Regions from separate parts of the Caproiciproducens sp. LBM24188 genome, predicted to be linked through region 1. Evidence: a T-box and tRNA genes for the amino acid it is inferred to sense, from the RefSeq annotation. Region 1 holds a T-box; the other regions hold tRNA genes.
The links. The T-box of region 1 lies ahead of ACSVDI_RS10855 (valine--tRNA ligase). A T-box ahead of a tRNA ligase gene usually reads a tRNA of that ligase, here a tRNA-Val.
Positions count from the first base shown of each region.

Region 2: it encodes a tRNA-Val, which carries the amino acid that the T-box ahead of ACSVDI_RS10855 (valine--tRNA ligase) is inferred to sense. The anticodon was not compared.
Region 3: it encodes a tRNA-Val, which carries the amino acid that the T-box ahead of ACSVDI_RS10855 (valine--tRNA ligase) is inferred to sense. The anticodon was not compared.

Region 1 covers NZ_CP196862.1:2,290,969-2,295,581, forward strand. Annotated here, with positions in the region: gene ACSVDI_RS10840 (NADH-ubiquinone oxidoreductase-F iron-sulfur binding region domain-containing protein) at 1-912, opposite strand, end outside; gene ACSVDI_RS10845 (NADH-quinone oxidoreductase subunit NuoE family protein) at 899-1,390, opposite strand; gene ACSVDI_RS10850 (AAA family ATPase) at 1,741-2,232, opposite strand; T-box leader at 2,480-2,759, shown strand; partial or broken gene ACSVDI_RS10855 (valine--tRNA ligase) at 2,897-4,613, shown strand, end outside.
Region 2 covers NZ_CP196862.1:218,543-223,155, forward strand. Annotated here, with positions in the region: gene ACSVDI_RS00960 (acyl-[acyl-carrier-protein] thioesterase) at 1-736, shown strand, start outside; gene guaB (IMP dehydrogenase) at 1,034-2,512, shown strand; tRNA gene ACSVDI_RS00970 (tRNA-Met) at 2,758-2,834, shown strand; tRNA gene ACSVDI_RS00975 (tRNA-Glu) at 2,840-2,914, shown strand; tRNA gene ACSVDI_RS00980 (tRNA-Val) at 2,991-3,067, shown strand; gene ACSVDI_RS00985 (hypothetical protein) at 3,144-3,773, shown strand; gene ACSVDI_RS00990 (GH25 family lysozyme) at 4,200-4,613, shown strand, end outside.
Region 3 covers NZ_CP196862.1:1,840,760-1,845,372, reverse strand. Annotated here, with positions in the region: gene yihA (ribosome biogenesis GTP-binding protein YihA/YsxC) at 1-322, shown strand, start outside; gene ACSVDI_RS08715 (YerC/YecD family TrpR-related protein) at 492-794, shown strand; gene ACSVDI_RS08710 (class I SAM-dependent DNA methyltransferase) at 791-1,534, shown strand; gene hslO (Hsp33 family molecular chaperone HslO) at 1,546-2,451, shown strand; tRNA gene ACSVDI_RS08700 (tRNA-Val) at 2,520-2,596, shown strand; tRNA gene ACSVDI_RS08695 (tRNA-Asp) at 2,602-2,678, shown strand; tRNA gene ACSVDI_RS08690 (tRNA-Phe) at 2,682-2,757, shown strand; tRNA gene ACSVDI_RS08685 (tRNA-Gly) at 2,763-2,838, shown strand; tRNA gene ACSVDI_RS08680 (tRNA-Cys) at 2,845-2,919, shown strand; gene ACSVDI_RS08675 (DedA family protein) at 3,640-4,296, shown strand; gene ACSVDI_RS08670 (M24 family metallopeptidase) at 4,560-4,613, shown strand, end outside.

The DNA.
Region 1 (4,613 bases):
ACGGCTAATATGAATGTCGAAATTAAAATCGGTACCAAGAATATTTTTTCCAAGCAGGCCGAGTTCGTGCGCCTGCTCAATGGCAATGCTCAGGCGTTTGACAGCAAGCGGGTATTCCGCACGCACATAAATATACCCCTCGTCCGCGCCGCAAGCGTAAGCTGCCAGCATCATGCCTTCCAGCATACGATGCGGGTCGCTTTCCATTACGCTGCGGTCCATAAAAGCACCCGGGTCACCTTCGTCGCCGTTGCAGACCACGTATTTCTTTTCGGCTTTTTGGCGTCTTACCTGAAGCCATTTTCTGGCTGCCGGGAAACCGCCGCCGCCGCGTCCCCTCAGGTTGGAAATTTCCACCTCGTTGAGGACCTCTTCAGGGCTCATTTCAAACAACGCCTGTTCCAGCGCGGTGTATCCGTCCAGTGCTATGTATTCGCTGATGGAGGAAGAATCCAGATGGCCGCAGTTTTCCAAAACGACGCGCTTCTGCATTTTATAAAAAGGAATGGATTCCTGACGGCAGAATATCTCGCCGTCTTTATGGTAAACAAGCCGTTCCACATATTCGTCTTTTAAAATGCTGGTTTCTAATATTTCAAGGCAGTCCGACGGTTTCACCTTTACATACAAATAGCCCTGAGGTTCAATGCGAACCAGGGGGCCCATTTCACAAAAACCGTGACAGCCGCTTTTTTTGATTCCGATATGTTCGCCTTCCGTTTCGTGCTGTAAATCCACGGAACAGTTGATTCCTTTTTCGCGAATAAGGCGAAGAAATTCATCGTAGATGGCAAGGGAACCACTGGCAACGCAGGCTGTGCCAGCGCAAATTAAAATTTTCTTTTTCTGTTGGTCCAACCGGCTTTTCAATAAAGCCCGGAGATTCTGTAAATCCGCTCTATTCTGCAGCATCTGCGTTTTCCCCCTTCAGTTGATTGACAAGCTCCGTTGCTTTCTCCGGCGTCATCATGCCGAACACCTCGTCATTCACCGTCAGCGCCGGCGCAAGTCCGCACGCCCCAAGGCACGAAACCGTTTCCACTGTAAACAGCAGGTCATCTGTGGTTTTCTTCTGCTCTGACAGGTTCAAATCCTTACGCAGCTGCTCCAAAATCGGCATCGACTTGCGCACATGGCAGGCGGTACCGTTGCAGATTTTAATCACGTATTTTCCTTTTGGTTCCAAAGAGAAGTTCTCATAAAACGTAGCAATACTGAAAATGCGTGCCCGACTCATGCCAAGCTTCTCGGAATAATAATCAAAAATTTCCATGGGAAGATAATGGTACACTTCCTGGGTATCCTGGAGAATTGCGATTATGTTTCCGGGGTCATACTTGTGGTTTTCCAAAATTTCGTCAAGTTTTGCGAAATCACACGAAGGGGACATAAGTTTTCTCCTTTCACTTTATACATCGCCATAAATACTACCATATTGATAAATTATTGTCAATCAAATACAACTCGGTTTCTACTTGCTAAAAACGTGGAAATTTTGTGGATTATTTTGTGTATCAAGATGATTTCATGGATAAACCCACGGTTAAGTTTTATCGGGAAATATTTCGTACCATTCCATTGAAAAGAAAGGGATTTCGACGTATGCTTAACACAGCAGAGTTTCGGATAAAGTCTGCGGAGCGACCCACACCTTTCCTCCCTTCTGGAACGCTTTCAAAAACAAAAATGACCTTTCCTGTTTGGAAAGGTCTGAAACGCAGAGCTCGTTTTTATAGAAAACTATTCCTCCTCTTCCGGTTCCACCAGCACATCAACTTCGTCGCTGTCCGGTTCTTCGAACTGCTCCCCGAACAGGCGCTTCATATTTTCATCCACATAGTACGCCTTTTCAAGGCCCTTCCGAACGTTTTCGTTTCTCTTTTTCAGATATTCCTGCCAAGTTTGGCGGGACACCTTTACATAATGCAATTCACAGCTGATATCTTTTTGCAGCAGGCACGCTTTCAGTCTTTGCCGTTCCGCCCTGCTCCAGAATCCAAAATCCAGTATTACGTTGGAGCCGGTGCGGATGATCTGCTCTGCCAGCCGGTAGAGATACACTTTGGTTCTTTGCAGAATTTCATCGTGCTTTTCCCCCAGGGAATCATCAAATAAATCAAGCATCAGCTCGTCGCAGGAAAGCACTACGGCGCGCCGTTCCCACTGAATCCGTTTCGCGTAAGTGCTTTTCCCGCTGCAGATTTTTCCGCATACCAAAATAACCTTCGCCATCCCGTCCCCACCCTTTCATTGGATTTGCAATTTAGAAATGGAACATCGTGCCAAAAGGCTTGGCGCGTCATTTGCCGAAATTCACTCCCATCGCTCCGTCCTTTATTTTATGAATTTTATGGCACAATAAGAACTCTCGGAATCCATTTCGAAAAACGCAGCTGGGTGTTCTGAAATTAAAAATTCCTATTTTTACTCTTGACAAAGAAAAAGGACTGTCATAAAATAAGTGAAATAATTGAACAGCAGAAAAGCTTGGAAATGGAAGAGTACCTGTCTGGAGCAGCACAGAGAAGGGATGGCTGGTGAAAATCCCCGCTGCAAAAGCAGGAAAGTGACCATGGAGCTGCGAACTGAACGCGTTTATGCCAGTAGGATTTGCCGGAATTCCACCGTTAAAAGGAAACCGTATCGGAATAGCAGGGCGGTAAACTTTCTGCGATCCTGTACGGCACAAGCGTGTGCGGAGCGCAGGTTCCGTACAAAGTTAGGTGGTACCGCGGAGTGATTCAGCCTTCGTCCTAATGCAATTAGGACGAAGGCTTTTTTATATTCTTTCGCTTTCTCAATCGGATTTCGATCTTACTGTTTTCTGTTTAAATGCTGTTTTAAAGAAAGGAGCAAAAACGATGCTTGAACCGCACTATGATGCAAAAAATGGGAAAAAGCTATGCAGGAGCTATGGGAAAAGGAAGGAACTTACCGCTTTCTTCCCGACGGGCGGGAGGTTTACTCCATCGATACGCCTCCGCCGACCGTCAGCGGAAGCCTGCACATTGGGCACATTTTTTCCTACACACAGGCAGAAATCATCGCCCGCTTCCAGCGAATGCAGGGTAAAAACGTTTTTTATCCCTTTGGTTTTGATGACAACGGCCTGCCTTCTGAACGGCTGACCGAAAAAGAACATGGGGTAACAGCAGCTTCTATGCCGCGAAGCGAATTTACCCGCCTTTGCCGGGAAACCACAGAGCAATACCGCAACGAGTTCCAGGCACTGTGGAAGTCCATGGGATTCAGCGTAGACTGGAGCCTGCGGTATGAAACCATCAGCCCCGCCGTACAGAAGCTGTCGCAGCGCTCGTTTCTCCGACTGGCGCGGGAAGGAAAGGCTTACCAGAAAGAGTCCCCCGTTCTGTGGTGCACCAACTGCCGTACCTCCATTGCGCAGGCGGAGCTGGACACCGCGGAAAAGGATTCCGCCTTTCACACGATTCCGTTTTACGTTGGAACGGAAATGATACCCGTCGCCACCACCCGACCGGAACTGCTGTACGGCTGTGCCGCGCTGTTTGTCCACCCGGACGACACCCGCTACAACCACCTGATTGGCAAAACCGCACGCGTCCCGCTCTATGAATTCGATATACCGGTTCTTGGCGACGAAAAAGCCGACCCGGAAAAGGGAACGGGCGCGGTCATGTGTGCAACCTTTGGCGACACCACGGATTTGGAATGGTTTGAAAAGCACCATCTCCCTTACAAGTGGATGATGGAGCCAAACGGCCGACTGCCGGAATCCGTCCCGCTGGTTGGCGGTATGAAAGCCGCCCAGGCCAGAGTACGAATGGCGGAGCTGCTAGAGGAGCACGGACTTCTGCTCAAAAAAGAGCAGATCCGGCATACCGTTTCCGTTCATGAACGCTGCGGGAAAGAGGTAGAAATTCTGCCGTCCCGGCAATGGTTTTTCGATATTTTATCGCACAAGGAGCGTTTTCTGGCCGCCGCGGACGAAATCAACTGGTATCCGGCTTCCATGAAAACCCGTTACCTGCTCTGGGTACAAAACCTGAAATGGGACTGGTGCATTTCCCGCCAGCGGTATTTCGGCGTTCCGTTTCCGGTCTGGTACTGCAAGCGGTGCGGAAAACCGATTTTCGCGGAGGAGTCCCAGCTGCCTGTCAACCCTGTGGAATGCCCGCCACCGCACCCCTGCACCTGCGGCTGCACGGAATTTGTACCGGAAACCGCCGTAATGGACACCTGGGCTACCTCTTCTCTTACCCCCTTCATCAATGCTCAAACCGCGGAGGAACACGGCCTGCGCGACGCTTTCCCGCCCATGAGCATGCGCACACAGGCGCACGAAATTATTCGCACGTGGGCGTTTTATTCCATTGTCCGAAGCATTTACGAAACCGGGCAGATTCCTTGGAAGGACATCATGATTTGTGGGTTCGTTCTGGCCAAAAAAGGGGAAAAAATCAGCAAGTCCAAGGGCAACGCCGTCGTTTCCCCAAACGAGCTGATTAAGCAGTATTCCGCGGACAGTCTGCGCTACTGGGCGGCGGGTGCGCATCTTGGTACCGACACGCTGTTTTCACAGGAAGAATTGAAGCAGTCCGCCCGCTTCCTGACCAAGCTGTGGAACGCAGCGAAAT
Region 2 (4,613 bases), 920 kb from region 1:
TGAGGTGGGCGCGCAGTGCATTCTGCGGCTAAGCGTTCTGCTGCGCATGTGCCAGGATGTAAGCGAGCGCAACATGGCACTGCTTGGTCTTGGCTATGAGAAACTGCGCGCGGACGGGATTGTGTTTCTTCTGATTACCAATCAGGTCAAAATACACCGGATGCCGGTCCACGGGGAAACAATTACCATGAAGACCCACCCGCGCGGGATTTCTGGCGCGCAGTTCTATCGTGATTTTATCGTATATTCCGGAGAAGAAAAAATCATTGAGGTGTTGCAGACCTCGGTCATTGCGGACGGCAATACGCATAAGCTGCTGCGGCCCAAGAAGTTTTTGGATTACGGAATATTCAGCGCAGAAAAGGTTTCGGAAGAAGGCCGCATAACCAAACTGTCTGTGCCGGACGATCTCCCTCTGGTGGGGGAAAGACCCATCCGGTTTTCGGACCTGGACTACAACACACACCTAAACAACGCCGTTTATGCCGACATCCTGACGGATTACCTTCCGGGCGGCGCGGCGGGCCGTCAGTTTGCCGAAGTGCAGATTAATTACGTTACGGAAAGCCGTCTGGGCGACACACTTCAAATTTATGCCGCGGAGCGGGACGGCCGCATCTGGATGAAAGGCGTGAACGAACGGGGCTGCGGATTCACCGCCTCCGCAGTAATGAAACCTTTTCCAAAAGAGGAAATGAAAAAGGCGCGCATCGGTATTGAAATCTCAAATTCGTGATGATATAATTACAAAATATATAACAAACCTTGTACGTGAATCACCGTGATAGAGAGAACTCTTAGCGAGATGTATTTACGGCAGAGCGGCTATTTTCCATACGCAAAAGGTCCGATTTTGAAAAATCTCAGTTTGTGCTCGTCTTTTTCGGCACAGATTGGCGATTTTTCATTTTATAAACAGGAAAATACTTTCGCACTTATTTACCCGTGGCCATCGTAAACACGCAGAGGAAACACAGGAAGATGATGCACCGGCTTTTTTACAGAGGCGGCGCGATGTAAAGAGGAGGAAATCATGTTAAACACGGACTATTCTCAGAAGTTTGTTAAAGAAGCGCTTACGTTTGACGACGTGCTGCTGATTCCGGCGGAATCCCACGTTTTGCCGAAGGAAGTCGACCTTACCACAAACCTGACCAAAACCATCCGGCTTAACACCCCGCTGATGACGTCGGCAATGGATACGGTTACGGAAACGGAAATGGCGATTGCCATCGCGCGGGAAGGCGGCATTGGAATCATTCATAAGAATATGCCCATTGACAAACAGGCCGACATGGTGGACCGCGTAAAGCGTTCCGAAAATGGAGTGATTGTCGACCCGTTCTTTTTGTCCCCGGAGCACCTGGTCCGGGATGCGGATGAGATTATGGCCCGTTACCGTATTTCCGGCGTGCCGATTTGCGAAAACGGCAAACTTGTGGGCATCATTACCAACCGTGACCTTCGTTTTATGAGCGGCAGCGATTATGACCTTCCGATTTCCCAGGTCATGACCAAGGAAAATCTTGTGACCGCGCCGGTTGGCACCACGCTGAAGGAGGCGCAGGAAATCCTGCGCAGGCACCGCATTGAAAAGCTGCCAATCGTAGACGCCAAGGGCAATTTAAAAGGCCTGATTACCATTAAGGATATTGAAAAAGCGGTTCAGTACCCGAATTCTGCAAGAGATGCAGGCGGCCGTCTTCTGTGCGGCGCAGCCATCGGAGCCACTGCGGATGTACTGGAGCGTGTTGCGGAGCTGGTTAAGGCGCAGGTGGACGTTGTGGTGCTCGATTCTGCACACGGCCACAACAGCGGCGTCATTGACGCGGTAAAGAAAGTGAAAAAGGCATATCCAAACCTTCAACTGATTGCGGGCAACGTCGCTACGGCCTCCGGTACGCGCGCCCTGATTGAAGCTGGCGCGGACTGCGTAAAGGTCGGCATCGGCCCCGGTTCCATTTGTACTACGCGAATTGTTGCCGGTATTGGCGTACCGCAGATTACCGCAGTTTACGATGCAGCCTGTGCGGCGGCCGAGTATGGAATCCCGGTCATTGCGGACGGCGGCGTGAAATATTCCGGGGATATTGTAAAGGCGCTTGCCGCCGGCGCGAACGTCGTTATGGTGGGCTCGCTGGTTGCAGGCTGTAAGGAATCCCCCGGAGAAACCGAGCTGTACCAGGGCCGCCAGTTTAAGGTATACCGCGGTATGGGCAGCCTTGCCGCTATGGGCCACGGCAGCAAGGACCGTTACTTCCAGCAGGATGCCAAGAAACTGGTGCCCGAAGGCGTAGAAGGCCGCGTACCGTACAAGGGACCCCTTTCCGACACCGTGTATCAGCTGTTGGGCGGCGTGCGCTCCGGCATGGGCTACACCGGCTGCGCCAACATTGAAGAGCTGCACGAAAAAGCACAGTTTGTCCGGATTACCGGTGCCGGCCTGAAAGAAAGCCATCCGCACGACATTCAGATTACCAAGGAAGCGCCGAACTATTCGCTTTCCATCTAAATTTACGCGTTGGGCAAAACGAAAAGCCGGCCGCGTGCCGGCTTTTCGTTTTTCTGATTTTTAATTCTCTGAAAAGGGTATAATGCCCCGAAGATCGTGTATAATGTTAAATACCGCTGTTTCGATTCAAAATATTTTTGAAAAAAACTCGGAAAAATTAAAAAATGTGTTGACAAATAGGGTATGCCTAAGATATAATATAAAACGCTCCGCATTTCACTTATGCGGACAAACTGAATAACTGTGGCGGCATAGCTCAGTTGGCTAGAGCATTCGGTTCATACCCGAAGTGTCATTGGTTCAAATCCAATTGCCGCTACCAAATATGGCCCGGTGGTCAAGCGGTTAAGACACCGCCCTTTCACGGCGGTTTCACGAGTTCGAATCTCGTCCGGGTCACCATTTTTATATCCAGGTCAATCTCCGGCGGGTTTCCAATGGTGATTGACTTTGCATATTCCGCACACATGCGGACTATGGACGCATAGCTCAGCTGGTTAGAGCGCTCGCCTCACACGCGAGAGGTCATGGGTTCGAGTCCCCTTGTGTCCACCACGGGAAACGCGCACTTCACTTTTGTGAGGTGCGTTTGCTTTATCCCCGTGCCTTTTCGTAAAACGGGCCGGGCACAATGGCAACCGCGGTTCCGTGTTTTCGCGGCTGTGAGCCGCCGCGCGGCAACGAGGACGGAATTTACCTGATACAGGAAGGGATTATGAAAATGAAACAGATAAAGAAACTGACAGTTCTAACTCTTGCGCTCATTATGGTGGGCACCATGGCGGCATGCGGCATGGGAGACGTAGGCGGCACGCCTGCCCCGTCCGGCAGTTCAACTTCCTCCCAGGCCTCCTCTGAGGCTTCCCCGCAGGTGGACGAATCCAATTATGAAGACAGTGTGGACGGCCTGGCCAAATACCTCGCAGCAAAATCGCTGATCTCCGGTACGCCCTCCACCATGCGGGCGGATTTTATCGGGGCAGAAAAGGGTGTACGGTACCAGTTTGGCCTGAACGGGAAGGACAATGTAACGGTAGAGCTTTATCAGTTCCCCAGCACCCTGAATGAAACGGCACAAAAAGTATTGGACGCGGTGAAGTCCAAGGGCAGCTTCACCATTATGGATCAGCAGGTTTCGGCGGTTCTTTCGGACAGTGGGAAATACATGCTGATTTATAAGGACACCACAACCAACAACGACCAGAACAAAAAGCGTCAGGAGGACGTTACCAACGCGGTAAAAGCCTTTAAGAACGCATAATCCTTGGTTGATGAAATTCTAATTTGAAATAAGGAAGACGTACTGCTTTTTCGGCAAAGCTGTGCGTCTTTTTTGTTGTCACCGATTAACCGGAAGATTCATGGCAGTGGGATGCACCATCGTACGTAGCCACAGAAGCCGCCGTCAGGCGGCGAACAAAAGGGGACCGGAATTTAGTTTCACTGCCGTAGAAACAGTACGGGAAAGGCGGCAAGACGTTTTAAGTAAGAACTTAGGGAAACAGTTTCTTTGTAAAAGATCGGCCGAAGATAAAAAGGGAAAGCCTTCAAAACAAACGTAATTTGCTTTGAGGCTTTTTTTCAATTTTTAAGAAAGAATTAATTCACCAAAAGTTGACAAACGAAAAATACCAGCATATAATCAAACAGAAAAAATATAGTAAATAATGGAAATTGGAGGATTAAAATGAGAAAAAAACTGCTTTCCCTGATCCTGGTTTTCGCAATGGCTTTCACCGTTGCTTTGCCCACCTATGCGGACACAGCAACGGGTTCCCTAGCGCTTACCAGCACCACCATCGGACTAAAGCCGGGTGAAAGCGCTGGGCTTTTTGCCGCAGATAACAGCGTGGCCGTTACGCTCACTTCCGCTAACCCTGCGATTGCGTCAGTCAGCGATAATATGATAACGGGCGTTTCGTTCGGCCGTACAACAGTTACCGCGACAGCCGCCGACGGACGTACCGCAACCTGCGATATTCACGTTGCCTATAAAGGCGTCGATGTATCCAGCCACAACGGAAAGATTGCTTGGACGGACCTGAAAAATAACGGCGTGGATTTTGCCATTATCCGCACCGGCTACGGCGACGAACTGCCG
Region 3 (4,613 bases), 450 kb from region 1:
CTGGGCAGAACTGGTGGAGGGCTATCTGAACGCCGGACGAAAGATTTGTTTGTTGATCCAGATTATCGATATGCGTCATGAACCGACACAGGATGATCTTCACATGATCGACTATTTGCAACAGTCCGGAAATCCGTTTTTGATTGCCGCGACAAAGTGTGACAAGTTAAATAAAACGCAGTTTACGGAACGATGGAACATGCTTCAGGAAAGTTTCCCGAATATCTGTGTGCTTCCGGTTTCTTCGTTGAACGGAATCGGAATAGAAGAACTGAGGGGAAAAATTGAATCGGCCTGTTCTGCCGGCTGTGAAAACCAGTAATTGGTTCGGGAAAAAATTGTTTGGTTTTTTCCCGAATTTTTACTGCAATTTGGTTTTTTGCTGAAAGCTGCTTCTATGGGAAAAGATGCAAAGTTTCGTGATTTTGCTTTACATTTCTGCTTTTACGTGTTAAAATTTTAGCGGATTAGAACATTAAGGAGGAATCTTTTTGAATTCTAAAATTAAAGACGAAAGTGTCGATTTTTTATTTAAGGCAATCCTAACCTTGAAAACGGTGGACGAATGCTATAATTTTTTTGAGGACCTGTGCACGGTGCCGGAAATTAAAGCCATGTCCCAGCGTTTACTGGTCGCGCATATGCTGAGCACCAAACGTGTTTACAGTGATATTGTAGCCGAAACTGGAGCTTCCACCGCGACAATCAGCCGCGTAAACCGCTCTTTGAATTATGGCTGCGACGGCTATGAACTGGTATTCAATCGTTTGGACGCCGGAGAAAAGAAAGAATGAGTTATGTCTCTTTTGCGCAGTATTATGATGCTTTGACCCAAAATGTAGAGTATCAGAAAAGAGCTGATTATTTTTGCGGCCTTTTGGAACGGTACAATCATGAACCGGGAATTACTCTGGACTTGGCCTGTGGGACCGGCAGCCTAACCGTGGAACTTGCCAAGCGCGGTTTTGATGTGTACGGTGTAGACCGTTCGTCCGCCATGCTTTCTGTCGCGCAGCAAAAAGCGGCCCAGGCGCAGCTGAATCTTTTGTTCCTTTGTCAGGATATGCTGCGGCTTGATTTGTTCGGGACGGTTGACACCGTCATTTGCGCGCTGGACAGCGTGAATCACCTAAACGGAGAAAATGAAGTGCTGAAAGCGTTTCAGCGCGTTTCGCTTTTTTTGAATCCGGACGGATATTTTGTGTTTGATGTAAACACTATTTATAAACATAAGCATATCTTGGCAAACAATGTTTTTATTTACGATACGGATTCGGTTTACTGTGTCTGGCAGAACCATCTCAACGAGAAAAACTGCCGTGTGGGCATTACTTTAGACCTTTTCGGGCGGGATGAACGAGGGGCCTACCACCGAAGCACGGAGCGTTTTTACGAACGTGCTTATGAACTAGACCAAGTTGTTTCTTTGCTGGACCGCGCCGGAATGGAAGCGGTCGGCATGTTTGACGATCTTACTTTTGAAAACCCGCAGGAAACCTCCGAGCGGGTAGTATTTGTTGCCAGAAAAAGATAAGGAATTTTTATATGGATAAAGTTTTAAGATGTATTACGTCAAACGGCGGAATCATGGCCGCCGCAATTGATTCTACCTATATTGTTGCAACCGCTCAGCAAATTCATCACACCAGCGCAGTGGCAACCGCCGCACTTGGCAGGCTGCTGACGGCTTCGTCCATGATGGGAACCATGCTGAAAAAATCGGACGCATCCATTACCCTGAAGATGAATGGCGGCGGACCGTTAGGCTCCGTAGTAGCAATAGCGGACGGGAAAGGGAACTGCCGCGGTTATGTGGAGCACCCGGAAGTGGAACTTCCATTGAAATCGAACGGGAAGCTTGACGTGGGAAAGGGAATCGGTTCCGACGGCTTGCTTGGTGTAATACGGGATTACGGCGAAGGAAATCCGTATTCTGGCCAGGTAGAGCTTCAAACCGGGGAAGTAGCGGAGGATATTACGCATTATTATGCGGTAAGCGAACAAATTCCTACGGTCTGCGCGCTTGGTGTGCTGGTGGATAAAAGAGATATTCGCCAAATTCTGGCCGGCGGCCTGCTGATTCAGGTGCTTCCAGGTGCGGAGGAATCGGATATTGCCAAGCTGGAAGAGAATGTGAATCAACTAAATTCCGTTACTTCCATGCTGGCAAAAGGAATGAATATCGAAGAAATCTGCCGCACGGCGTTAAATGGGTTTGACGTGGAAGTTTTGGATGAGTACTCTGTTTCGTATGCCTGCAACTGCAGCATGGAACGCGTGGAACGCGCACTGTCCACCTTGAAGCCGGAAGAACTCTGTTCGCTTGCAGATGAAACCGGATATGCGGAGGTTAAGTGCCAATACTGTAACCATGCGTACCGTTTATCGGTGAATGATTTGAAAAGAATTGCAGAGTCCTCCCACGCAAAACAAAACATGGAAAAAAATTAAAAAAGGTGTTGACAACTGTAACAATATATAGTATTATATAACACGTCGCTGATGAACGCGACGCAATCGGGAGCATAGCTCAGCTGGTTAGAGCACCTGCCTTACAAGCAGGGGGTCATAGGTTCGAGTCCTATTGTTCCCACCAAGAATGGCTCGGTAGTTCAGATGGTTAGAACGCTAGCCTGTCACGCTAGAGGTCGTCGGTTCGATCCCGATCCGAGTCGCCATTCGCCTCTGTAGCTCAGTCGGTAGAGCAGGGGACTGAAAATCCCCGTGTCGGTGGTTCGATTCCGCCCGGAGGCACCAGTTTCGCGAACGTAGCTCATCTGGTAGAGCGCCACCTTGCCAAGGTGGAGGTAGCGAGTTCGAGCCTCGTCGTTCGCTCCAATATGTGGCGTCATAGCCAAGCGGTAAGGCAAGGGTCTGCAAAACCCTGATTCCCCAGTTCAAATCTGGGTGACGCCTCCAGTATTATCAAAATAATCGCCGATGGATTGTAGAGATTACAGTCCATCGGCGATTTCGTTTTATGTTTATTTAGGGTCACGGTAAAGAAGATTCCGGCAATTCTTATAGTTCTCTATAAATGTTTGGTGAAAAGAATGGGACTTTGAACAACTTAAGAACAAGAGTAAAAAAGCAGGGCCATATTCAAAATTCTCCCATTTATTGTTTTGCCGCTTTTTGTTTTTATACTGTATAGATGTTTCAAAAAAGAGATACGCGCAAATCCTACATACACAGTTTAAGCGAATGATAAGATTTGCTGCCTTTTGAGCTAATGATTTGTGGGTACGGTTCAAGCACTGTTCCTTCTATATGGATTTTTACTGCGTAAAGTTAGAGTAGATGCGGCCATTCCTTGGTATTGCGCAGCTGACCAAAAATTGGTATGTGCTCCAGTAGACAGAAACATCCTGCGAAGCAGAAAAAGCCATCACAAAAAGGATATGACGGCTCCAAAGCATGATTTGACCACGAAATCAGGTAAAAACCCCACTGTGCAATTTTATTGCCTGTGGCGCCGTCATGGCGAAAACCGGAGCCATTGTATATCCTAGGAACAGCAGGCAATAGCGCTGATAAATTCCCCCTATGTGAAAATAATTTTGCACAGACGGCAAAGGACTGATATAATAAGTAAAGTATGTTGAAAAACGGCTTGTTAACATGTTAAGGAGAATGGTTTTGGATTTCAATTTGATTGTGGATGTTGTCCTCCATCTGGATAAATATTTAAATATAATTATCTGTCAATATAACATTTGGGCTTATGTCATTCTATTTGCAGCAATTTTTATTGAAACCGGACTGGTCGTCACCCCGTTTTTACCAGGGGACTCTTTGATTTTTGCAACCGGTGCGATTGCCGCTGTTGGCGGTTCCATTAATATTCCCGTTGTGATCATCCTGCTTTATATTGCCGCCATCTCGGGGGACACGGTGAATTACCATATCGGGCACTTTCTGCGTAAAAAAATAAACAAAAAGGAACACATTCCTTTGATAAAGATGGAATATATTGAACGGACCCATGCGTTCTTTGAACGGTACGGCGGCAAAACCATTACCATTGCTCGTTTTGTTCCAATCGTACGTACCTTTGCCCCCTTTGTTGCAGGGGTAGGGGAAATGACGTACCACCATTTTATCGGGTATAACATTATCGGTGCATTCCTGTGGGTGTCTTTGATGTTTGGCCTAGGCTATTTTTTTGGCAATATTGACTTTGTAAAGAATCATTTCAGTTTGGTGGTAGTAGCCATTATTTTTATTTCCGTAATGCCGGCAATCATTTCTTTTTTGATATCAAAAAGAAAAGACAGCAAAACGTCAGATCCCTGATGGACACCAAAAACGCCTGAGAGACCGGTGAACGGAAGTTCAGGAGTTTTTTCGCATTTTTTGTGGTAATTACTTGTCCTGCCTCAGAACTCGAGCCTGCCGCACAGCGATTTTTTATTTGCTCGTTTCAGAAAAGTAGGGAAGCGGTATCAGAAATGTGCCGAAAATTGGTATAATTCGGTTCCTAGGCGACTAAAGTGTTTTATCCGGATGAAAGTTATGGTAATATATAAAATAAAAGTTTGAGGAAAGAGGAAATCGGAATGCTGAAGCAGAGTAGAGTGCAACGGGTAATCGCAAACATGGAAGCCGAACAA